DNA from 2 places in the Terriglobus roseus genome. Region 1 is predicted to be linked to the other one. Evidence: predicted binding sites of a transcription regulator. Region 1 holds the regulator's gene; the other holds the start of a gene.
What was found. The regulator LexA, encoded in region 1, represses DNA repair genes until DNA is damaged. The targets are predictions, from matches to a motif close to CANTTCGCTTTTTATTCGC.
Positions count from the first base shown of each region.

Region 1 (4,345 bases):
GCTGGCGGGGTCCGCTTCCTTCTGCCTGATGTACCTGCTGGAGTCGCTGGAAGTGCAGCATGCTCCGGGGATGCAGGCGGCGGTGCTGCTGGTGCTGACTATTGTGTTGTCAGGGGCATTGGTGTGGTGGCTGCGTCGTGCTGAAAAGCCACTGTTTTCACTGGAAGTGTTTCGTATTGAGACATTCCGCGTGTCGAATGGCGCTGGATCACTGTTCCGGATGGCAGTGTTTTCCGTACCGTTCCTGTTGCCGCTGTTGTTTCAGGAGGCATTCGGTCTGAATCCGCTGGAGTCGGGATCGTTGACGATGGCGGTGTTTGCGGGGAATCTTGCAATGAAACCGCTGACTGGGCCACTGCTTCGTCGTTATGGCTTTCGGACGGTTTTGCTGTGGAATGGGACGTTGACTGCGGTGGCGCTGGTGGCTTGCGGATGGCTTCATGCAAACACGCCGAAGGTGATCACGCTGCTTGTCCTGTTTGCGGGAGGACTTGGCCGGTCGATGGAATTGACTGCATTGACGACCATGGGATTCGCGGACCTTCCGGAGAAGCTGAAGAACAGCGGCACCACGCTGGCTACGACGATTAACCAGATGACGACGAGCCTTGGTGTGGCTGTTTCTGCACTGGCTCTGCACGGAAGCGCACTGATGCGTGGTGGTGCGAGTGCCTTTGATTTTCGCGTGGCGTTTTGTGTGATGGCGGGCTTGGCAGCGTTGAGTTTGCCTTCGTACTGGACGATGCATCCTGCGGCGGGTGCGGCAGTGAGCGGAAACCTGATTCGGCAGGAACGGGAAGCGACGCCCGCGGAGGGTTAGGGTAGAAGCGCCTGCAGGGCGTCGAGCCATTTGGTGGGGCTATCCACCATGGCATCCGGGCCCGCTTCACGAAGTTTTTGAGGTGCCAAGCCGTAACTGCATCCGAGGCAGAGGACGCCGGCGTTGCGTGCAGTGGCAACGTCTACGTGGGAGTCGCCTACCAGAACGGTTCGTTGTGGGGATACCGGGCGGCCCAGCATTCGGGATGCTTCTTCCATCAATGCCTGCATGCCTTCGGGATCGGGCTTCTTGGTTGGGAAGCTGTCGCCGCCGTAATTGGCAAAGAAAAACTCGGACAGTCCGAGACCAGAACAGATGACGCGCGATGGGCGATATGGCTTGTTGGTAAGAATCGCCATCGGAAGAGATGGCGCAGCCGCACGAATCTTGCGAAGTTCACTGATCACGCCAGGATAGACGTAGGTGAAGTCGAGATTATGCGCGCGGTAATAGTCCAGGAAGAAGGGAATCGCTTGCGCGAAAGCTACTTCGTCCATGCCCCCGGTTGCTTCTAAGGCACGGCGGACGAGCATGGCAGCGCCATCGCCGATGAACTCTGCGATGCGGTGGGGTGGAAGTTGTTCGCGGCCCAGGAAGGCGAGGGTTGCATTGACCGACGCTGCTAAGTCTTGCTCCGAGTCAATCAGGGTCCCATCGAGATCGAAGACGAGAAGATCGCAGCGCAATTCGCCGCTGGTTTCCTCAGGCATACTTGCGCAACATGCCGAGGACCTTACCCTGGATCGCAACACGGTCCGCCGGAGCGAAGATGGGGGCCATCTCATTGTTGGAAGGCTGTAGGCGGATCAGGTTGCCTTCCTTGTAATAGCGCTTCAGCGTGGCGTCGGAACCGTCTACGAGCGCAACGACAATCTCACCTTCACGCGCTGTATTGGTGCGCTCTACCAAGACATAGTCGCCGTTGACGATGTGTTCGTCGCGCATGCTGTCGCCACGAACTTCAAGGGCGAAGACTTCGCGGTTGCCGATGATCTCAGAAAGGGAGATGGATTCCGCAGTTTCAATGGCTTCCACGGGCCGGCCAGCGGCGATTCTGCCCATGAGGGGCAGACGCTCGTTCCCCTTGCGTGAGTTCCTTGGAGAGAGAACATCGATGGAGCGGCTGCGATTATGAGCGCGCTGCAGGAGGCCTTTGTTGTGCAGATTTGTGATGTGTTTGTGCACCGTGGCAAGCGAATTCAGGCCAAGACCAGCCGCAATTTCTTCATAGGAAGGGGAGTATCCCTTGCGCTGGGTAAAGCCGGAGAGGAAGTCCAAAACCTCTTTTTGTCGCCGCGTAATCGCCATGGCTGAAATTGTAGCGAATAAAAAGCGAACTGCAAGGTAAAAGTTTCTTGAACCAAGAAAGCTAATGGGTGGTGCAGCCGTTCCCGATGTGGTACGACTCGCTGGCACCATTCTCACTGAATCATTGTTTTGTTCTCATCTGCGCGTCATCTTGGATTGCAGATCGGACGCCGGATTGGAAAGTGCGCCCGCTATAGATGGACAAATTACGCAGGAGACAGAGCAATGAGAGTGATGGTGGCAGAGGATGATGGGGCACTTTCTGTGTTTCTTAAGAAAGCGCTTGAATTGGAAGGGAATACGGTTCGCCTAGTAACAGATGGGGCCGGCGTATTAGAGGGCATTGAGGAAGACATGCCTGACCTGTTGGTGCTGGATCTGGGGCTTCCGCGGATGGATGGCGTGGATGTGCTGCGAGCACTGCACGGTCAGATCGACCTAATGTCCGTCCTGGTGTTGTCAGGTCGTTCGCAGCTTTCGGAAAAGATTGAATGTTTGAACCTGGGCGCGGATGACTATCTGTTGAAGCCGTTTTCCATGTATGAGTTGCTGGCACGTTGTAAGGCGATTGGTCGGCGGCGTATGGGATCCTCTGCTGGTTTGTTGCAATGCGCGGGATTGCGTATGGACCGCATTAAACGCAGTGTTTCCTATCACGAAGAGTTGCTGGACTTCACCTCAAAGGAATTTACGTTGCTGGAGTACCTGCTGCTGCAGAAGGGACGCGCTGTATCTCGTCGTGAACTCCTGCAGAATGTGTGGCAGATGTCGCCGGACGCCGGAACGAATGTGGTGGATGTTTATGTGAACTATCTCCGCCGTAAGCTGAGCGCAGTGGGCGCGTCGGGTTTGGTGCAGACGATGCGTGGCGAGGGATATGGCATTGCCGCGAAACAGAACGACGGTTTGCCGCGATTCGCAACCATGCCTATTGACGCTCGTTATCAAACGGCGTTGGAGGTTGCATGAACCAGATGGAGTTGACCATGGACGATGCTGCATTGGAAGAACTGGATGACGCAATCCACGCCTTGTCACAGCCTTTAACCGCGCTGTTGTTTGCTGTGGAGATGGCTGCTCTCCGCACGACACCCGATGAGATACAGGACGCATTGAACACTGCGCGCGCCGAGTGCCGCCGGGCAGTGGCGGAGTTGGAGCGAGTGCGTGAAGCCGCGGCGCGTCTTGAGGCGGGAGGGTCGCGATGAATTCAGTCGTGGCGGCGTCTGTTCAGCAACGTTCTGTGGTGTTGGTCACTCCGGATACGGAGTTGCGGCATAAGCTTTCCTCTTTGCTTTCAGATATGCGTTGGCAGGTCTTTCCAGCTTCCGGAGGGGCTGAGGCGATGATGCATCTCGGCAGCCTGGAGCCCGAGGCCATGATTGTGGATCACTGGCTTCCGGACCTGGATGCGTCGGAGTTTGCTGAGTATGCGGCGACGGTTTGTCCTGCGACGGATATGTTGCAAATGGATGGTAGTTGCAACGGTTCTAAAGTGCGCAGCGCGCGGCGTAACGAGCTTCTTCATGCGTTGCGAGAGGCGCAAGAATGCTGCGTGGAGAGAACACCTGCAACCGGTGGATTTGATGGTGCGGCCTGGCTTCATGCGCCTGTTACGGTGCCCTTTGCTGCGCCGATGGCGGTGGTGAAAGAAGCGCTTCCTGAGGTTGCTGAAGAGGTCAAGATGCATCTTCCGGAGTTTGTTGGAGACGCTTTGAAGATGCGGGAGTTGGCGCAGCAGATCCGCTTGGTCGCCCCACATGCAACTGCGAATGTTCTTGTGTTGGGAGAAACGGGAACAGGAAAAGAGTTGGTTGCAAAGGCCGTGCACCGGTTGAGCCCTCGTGCAGGAAAGCCGTTTGTTGTGTTGAACTGTGCGGCAATTCCGGAACACCTGTTGGAAGCTGAGTTGTTTGGCCATACGCGCGGAGCGTTTACAGGGGCGGTTTCTTCGCGCATGGGGCGCATAGAAGCTGCGCATGGTGGAACGCTTTTTCTGGATGAAATTGGAGAGATGCCGCTGCCGTTACAGGCGAAGATGCTGCGGTTTCTGGAGAACGGCGAGATTCAGAAGGTGGGTGAAAACGAGCCTATCCGTGTGGATGTGCGCATTGTTGCGGCGACGCATCAGCCTTTGGAAGAACTCGCTCGTGATCGGCGGTTCCGACCGGATTTGTATTATCGGCTTGCTGTATTTCCCGTGGAGATCCCGGCATT
Region 1 is NZ_LT629690.1:1,599,934-1,604,278, forward strand. It holds gene BLT38_RS06775 (DHA2 family efflux MFS transporter permease subunit) at 1-820, shown strand, start outside; gene BLT38_RS06780 (HAD hydrolase-like protein) at 817-1,530, opposite strand; gene lexA (transcriptional repressor LexA) at 1,523-2,128, opposite strand; gene BLT38_RS06790 (response regulator transcription factor) at 2,354-3,097, shown strand; gene BLT38_RS06795 (hypothetical protein) at 3,094-3,336, shown strand; gene BLT38_RS06800 (sigma-54 dependent transcriptional regulator) at 3,333-4,345, shown strand, end outside.

Region 2 (4,345 bases), 2.2 Mb from region 1:
ACCAAAGGCCATGCCGTACGTATTATCGCGATTCGGATACGCAGCAAAGCGGGTCGTTCCGCCTGCAGTGGTCGTCGAATCTACGTTGTAGTTGCCACGAGCGAAGTAATGACCGCCGAACGGGCCTGAGTAGTCCAGGCGCACAGTCGAATACGTCTGGCGATACGGCGTCCCTACGGTGGGGTGCTGTGCGGCAAGGGTCGAAGACTGTCCTACCGGGTTAGCACCAGCGGTGTTGAAAACAGTTCCCAGGTTGGATGGCGATGCGCTGTTCTGCTGAATGCGCTCCGCATTGCCAAAGGCGAAAAGCTTGTCCTTGATGATCGGGAAGCCAATGCTGCCGCCGTACTGATTGCGCTGAAAATACGGCGCAATGTGGTTGCCATTGGCATCTGCGGTGGAGTTCGGGTTCGCATCCAGAGCTCGCTGATCCTGGAAGATGTAGAACGCTTCGCCGTGGATTGAGTTCGTGCCCGAGCGGGTCGATACGTTCACAGCACCCTGCGAGGTAACTTCACCGGCAGCGTCCTGCGTGGAGCGGTTCAGTTGGAACTCGTTGATAGCGCCCTGGGACACGTTGAAGATCGTGGTTCCCACGGTTTCGTCCGTAATGTCGGCGCCGTCGAGGAGGATACGGGTGGTACGGCCCGAAGTGCCGTTCACCGCAATGCCCGTGTAGCCCGACTTCGTTGGATCGAAGGTGTTACCGTTCTGCAGCTGTACACCCGGTTCAATCTGAGCCAGATCCAAGAAGTTACGGCCGTTTACAGGAAGGTTTGCAATCTGCTCGCGGGTGATAACGTCTGCCACGCCAGCCTGGTCGGTGTTGACCTGAACCTCGCCAGCGGTAACTTCAATGGTTTCAGAGTTCTGACCAACCTGTAGCTTGAAGCTTCCTGGGGTGGCGGTGCCGGTCAGGATGCGGGTCTTAACTTCAAGCTGCTGGAAGCCTGAAGCAACGACCGTAACGGTGTAGTCGCCAGGATTCAGCGGACCGATGCTATAGAAACCAGCCTTATCGGTGGTCAAGTTCCTGGTCGTTCCCTGATCAAGGCTCTTAATCGTGATATTGGCATCCGAAACTGCTGCACCGGATGCGTCTGTGATGGTTCCCTGGATAGCACCGCCGTTTACCGAAACGGCCTGGCCGTGAGCAGCAACGCTGACCAACGCCAGCGGTGCGACGAGCAGAAATTTCTTCATTTTTGTACTGCCTCCTGAACACGCGGGGCCGATGGGGGCAAAATCACCGCATGATGTACAGCAAAAAGGGAATCTCGCTAAAGGCACAGACAAACGGCCTGCAGCGAGATCTATTTATTCTTTGTTTGCGTTAGATTGCCCTACATTTTCCGCTGTGTCAACGCCAAGAAACGCCGCTTTTTCACTTTTGTCACTTTTCCTTTACTGTGCAGAAATATTTGATCCGGAACTCCGTCTAAAACGGCTCTTTGGGAACATGTCCAAGAAAGGCTGTGTAAAGCCTTGGAAGCGAAAAGGCGGCGAACAAAACGGTAAACTGGACTCATGGATTTGGCCGATCCATTTTTGAATCCTCGGTTGAGCGATCTTCCTGATCGCTTTGGATTCCTGCATGTGGACTTGAACAGTTTCTTTGCCTCTGTGGAGCAGGAGCTGCATCCGGAATATCGCGATCGCCCGATAGCCGTTGTCCCCACCTTTGCGGATACTACGGTTGCCATCGCAGCCAGCTATGAAGCGAAGGCTCTGGGCATCAAGACCGGCACTCGGGTCGTTGATATGAAACGCCTTTGCCCTGACATCATTCTGGTGGAGGGCGATCACTCCAACTACGCCGCGTTCTCCCACAGGATTCATGACGCTGTCGAGCGTGTTTGTCCGGTCGCACACGTGCCTTCCATCGATGAAGTGGTATGCCAGTTAATCGGCCGTGAACAAGAACCACCGCGCGCTCGTCAGATCGCCTTGGGTATCAAACAAGCCATCCGTGATGATGTAGGCCAAACACTTCGTTGCTCCATTGGCATGGCACCCAACCGTTACCTAGCAAAGATTGCCAGCGATATGCAGAAGCCCGATGGCCTTATCGGCCTATTGCCGTCGCAACTTCCCCGTGCACTTGTTCATCTGGAACTCCGCGATCTTCCCGGCGTGGGTGCGCGTACGGAGCAGATGCTTCATGGCAAAGGCATCACCACCATGGCGCAGTTGCTGGATCTAAACCGCGAGGAGATGCACAAGCTGTGGAACTCAGTCTGGGGTGATCGGCTGTACCACTGGCTACGCGGACATAATACGGGAGACGATGGCGCGCCTCTGCCCCGCGAAATGCAGAAGTCTCTGGGACACTCCCACGTGCTGGGGCCGGAGCACCGCAACTTACAGGGATCGTGGGCGATTGCACATAAGCTACTGCACAAAGCGGCCATGCGGCTGCGAATGGAAAAGATGTGTACTGCTTCGCTCACGCTGACGATCCGTTACCAACTCACGCGTGAACAGGCGGAGCAAAAGAATAAGGTCCGCCATCATCAAAGCGGCATTAAGCACGATGGCTGGGGCATGGAAGCACGCTTTCCTACCTGCCAGGACACGCTCACACTGTTGGAGATACTGCAGAAGTTGTGGCAGCAACAGCCCACTGGCCCCGAGTATCAACGTCCCTTTTTCATCGGCGTTACATTGGGTCGTTTGATTAACGAAGACGAACAACAGCCCACGCTCTTCGCAGATCCAGACAATCGCAATCAGCTCAGTCGCACTCTAGACAAGCTGAATCAGAAATACGGCCACACCACGCTGCACTTTGCAGGCATGTTGCCGGCACGCGAAAGCGCGCCCACGCGCATCGCCTTCACGCAGATCCCAGTTCAATACGGCAAAGATTACATCTAGCTCGTAATTGCAGTAGCCTCATGCTCAGACATGAAGCGCCTTCTCACATTGCTCTCTGCCATTCTTGTTTCCATGCCCTGCTTTGCGCAGGCCACGGCGAATCTTTCGTCGCAGGGCTATTATGCCGATCCAGAGATTCGCATCTTCGATCATCAGTATTGGATCTATCCAACTTCTTCCAACGTTGGCGAGCAAAGTGACGAGAGTCACTTCAACACTCAGCAGAGCGAACTGCGCAAGCAGCACGTAGTTCACAAGGCATACCTTTCGCAGACATCCCTGGATGCGTTTTCATCGCCAGACTTGGTGCATTGGACCAAGCATCCTCATGTTCTTAGCGTGACGAACGTATCGTGGGCCGCATATGCGGTGTGGGCGCCCTCTGCGATCTATCGCAACGGCAAGTACTATCTCTTCTTCGCAGCGAATGACATTCAGAAGACCGACACATTTCCCGGTGGTATTGGAGTTGCAGTAAGCAACAAGCCTGGTGGCCCGTTCAAAGATGCGCTGGGCAAGCCGCTCATTGGCGCATTCCAGAACGGTGCGCAACCCATCGACCCCATGGCTTTTCAGGATGAAGATGGCTCTGTGTATCTCTATTACGGTGGACAGGGTCACTGCAATGTAGCGAAGCTATCCGGTGATCTAACGCATGTCATTCCCATGTCCGATGGCACGCTCTACAAAGAGATCACGCCTGCTCACTACACAGAAGGTCCGTTCATGATCAAACGCAACGGCGTCTATTACTTCATGTGGTCCGAGGGCGATTGGGGCAACAGTACCTACGGCGTTGCTTACGCAAAGAGCACGAGTCCCACTGGCCCTTTCACACCTGCAAGGAAAATCCTTTACACCGATCCTGCAATTGCGAATGGGCCTGGACATCATTCCGTTGTTCGTATTCCGAACACGGACGATTGGTACATCGTCTATCATCGCCATCCTCTTGACGCCGCTGATCGCAATCAACGCGTGATGGCAATCGACCCTCTGCGCTTCGACAGGAACGGGAACATTGAATCCGTAATCATGAGCAAGGACGGTCCCGGCCCAGTTCCCATTGCCCATAAAACTGCCAACATACCTTAATCCACACTTAATAGATGTCACGATCTTGTCTCTCAGGAGGGCCAGAAGACGCAGGATCATTTTCCCAATAAAGACACTTGATCTTTTCTGAAACGCACTCCTATGATGCCCGGCACGCGCGCGCTCCCTACGCGCTGTGAGGCCAAATATGAACGTTGTACGCAAAAACCCTGTGGGCAAGGGGTTCATGAAGACGAGTCGTGGCAGGAATTGGAACCTGTCCATCGTGCGCATTGTTCTTCTTGCACTGTGCGCCGCTGCAATGTCGTTGCCGGGATGGGCGCAGGACACAACTGCCACCATTCTGGGTAATGTAACGGACCCAAGTGGCGCGTCCGTTCCCAAGGCACAAGTCACCGTCACCAACACTCAG
Region 2 is NZ_LT629690.1:3,833,046-3,837,390, forward strand. It holds gene BLT38_RS16030 (TonB-dependent receptor) at 1-1,203, opposite strand, end outside; gene BLT38_RS16035 (DNA polymerase Y family protein) at 1,528-2,877, shown strand; gene BLT38_RS16040 (glycoside hydrolase family 43 protein) at 2,908-3,972, shown strand; gene BLT38_RS16045 (TonB-dependent receptor) at 4,160-4,345, shown strand, end outside.
Region 2: a site for LexA is predicted at 1,503-1,521, ahead of BLT38_RS16035 (DNA polymerase Y family protein). Genes of this name have one in related genera too.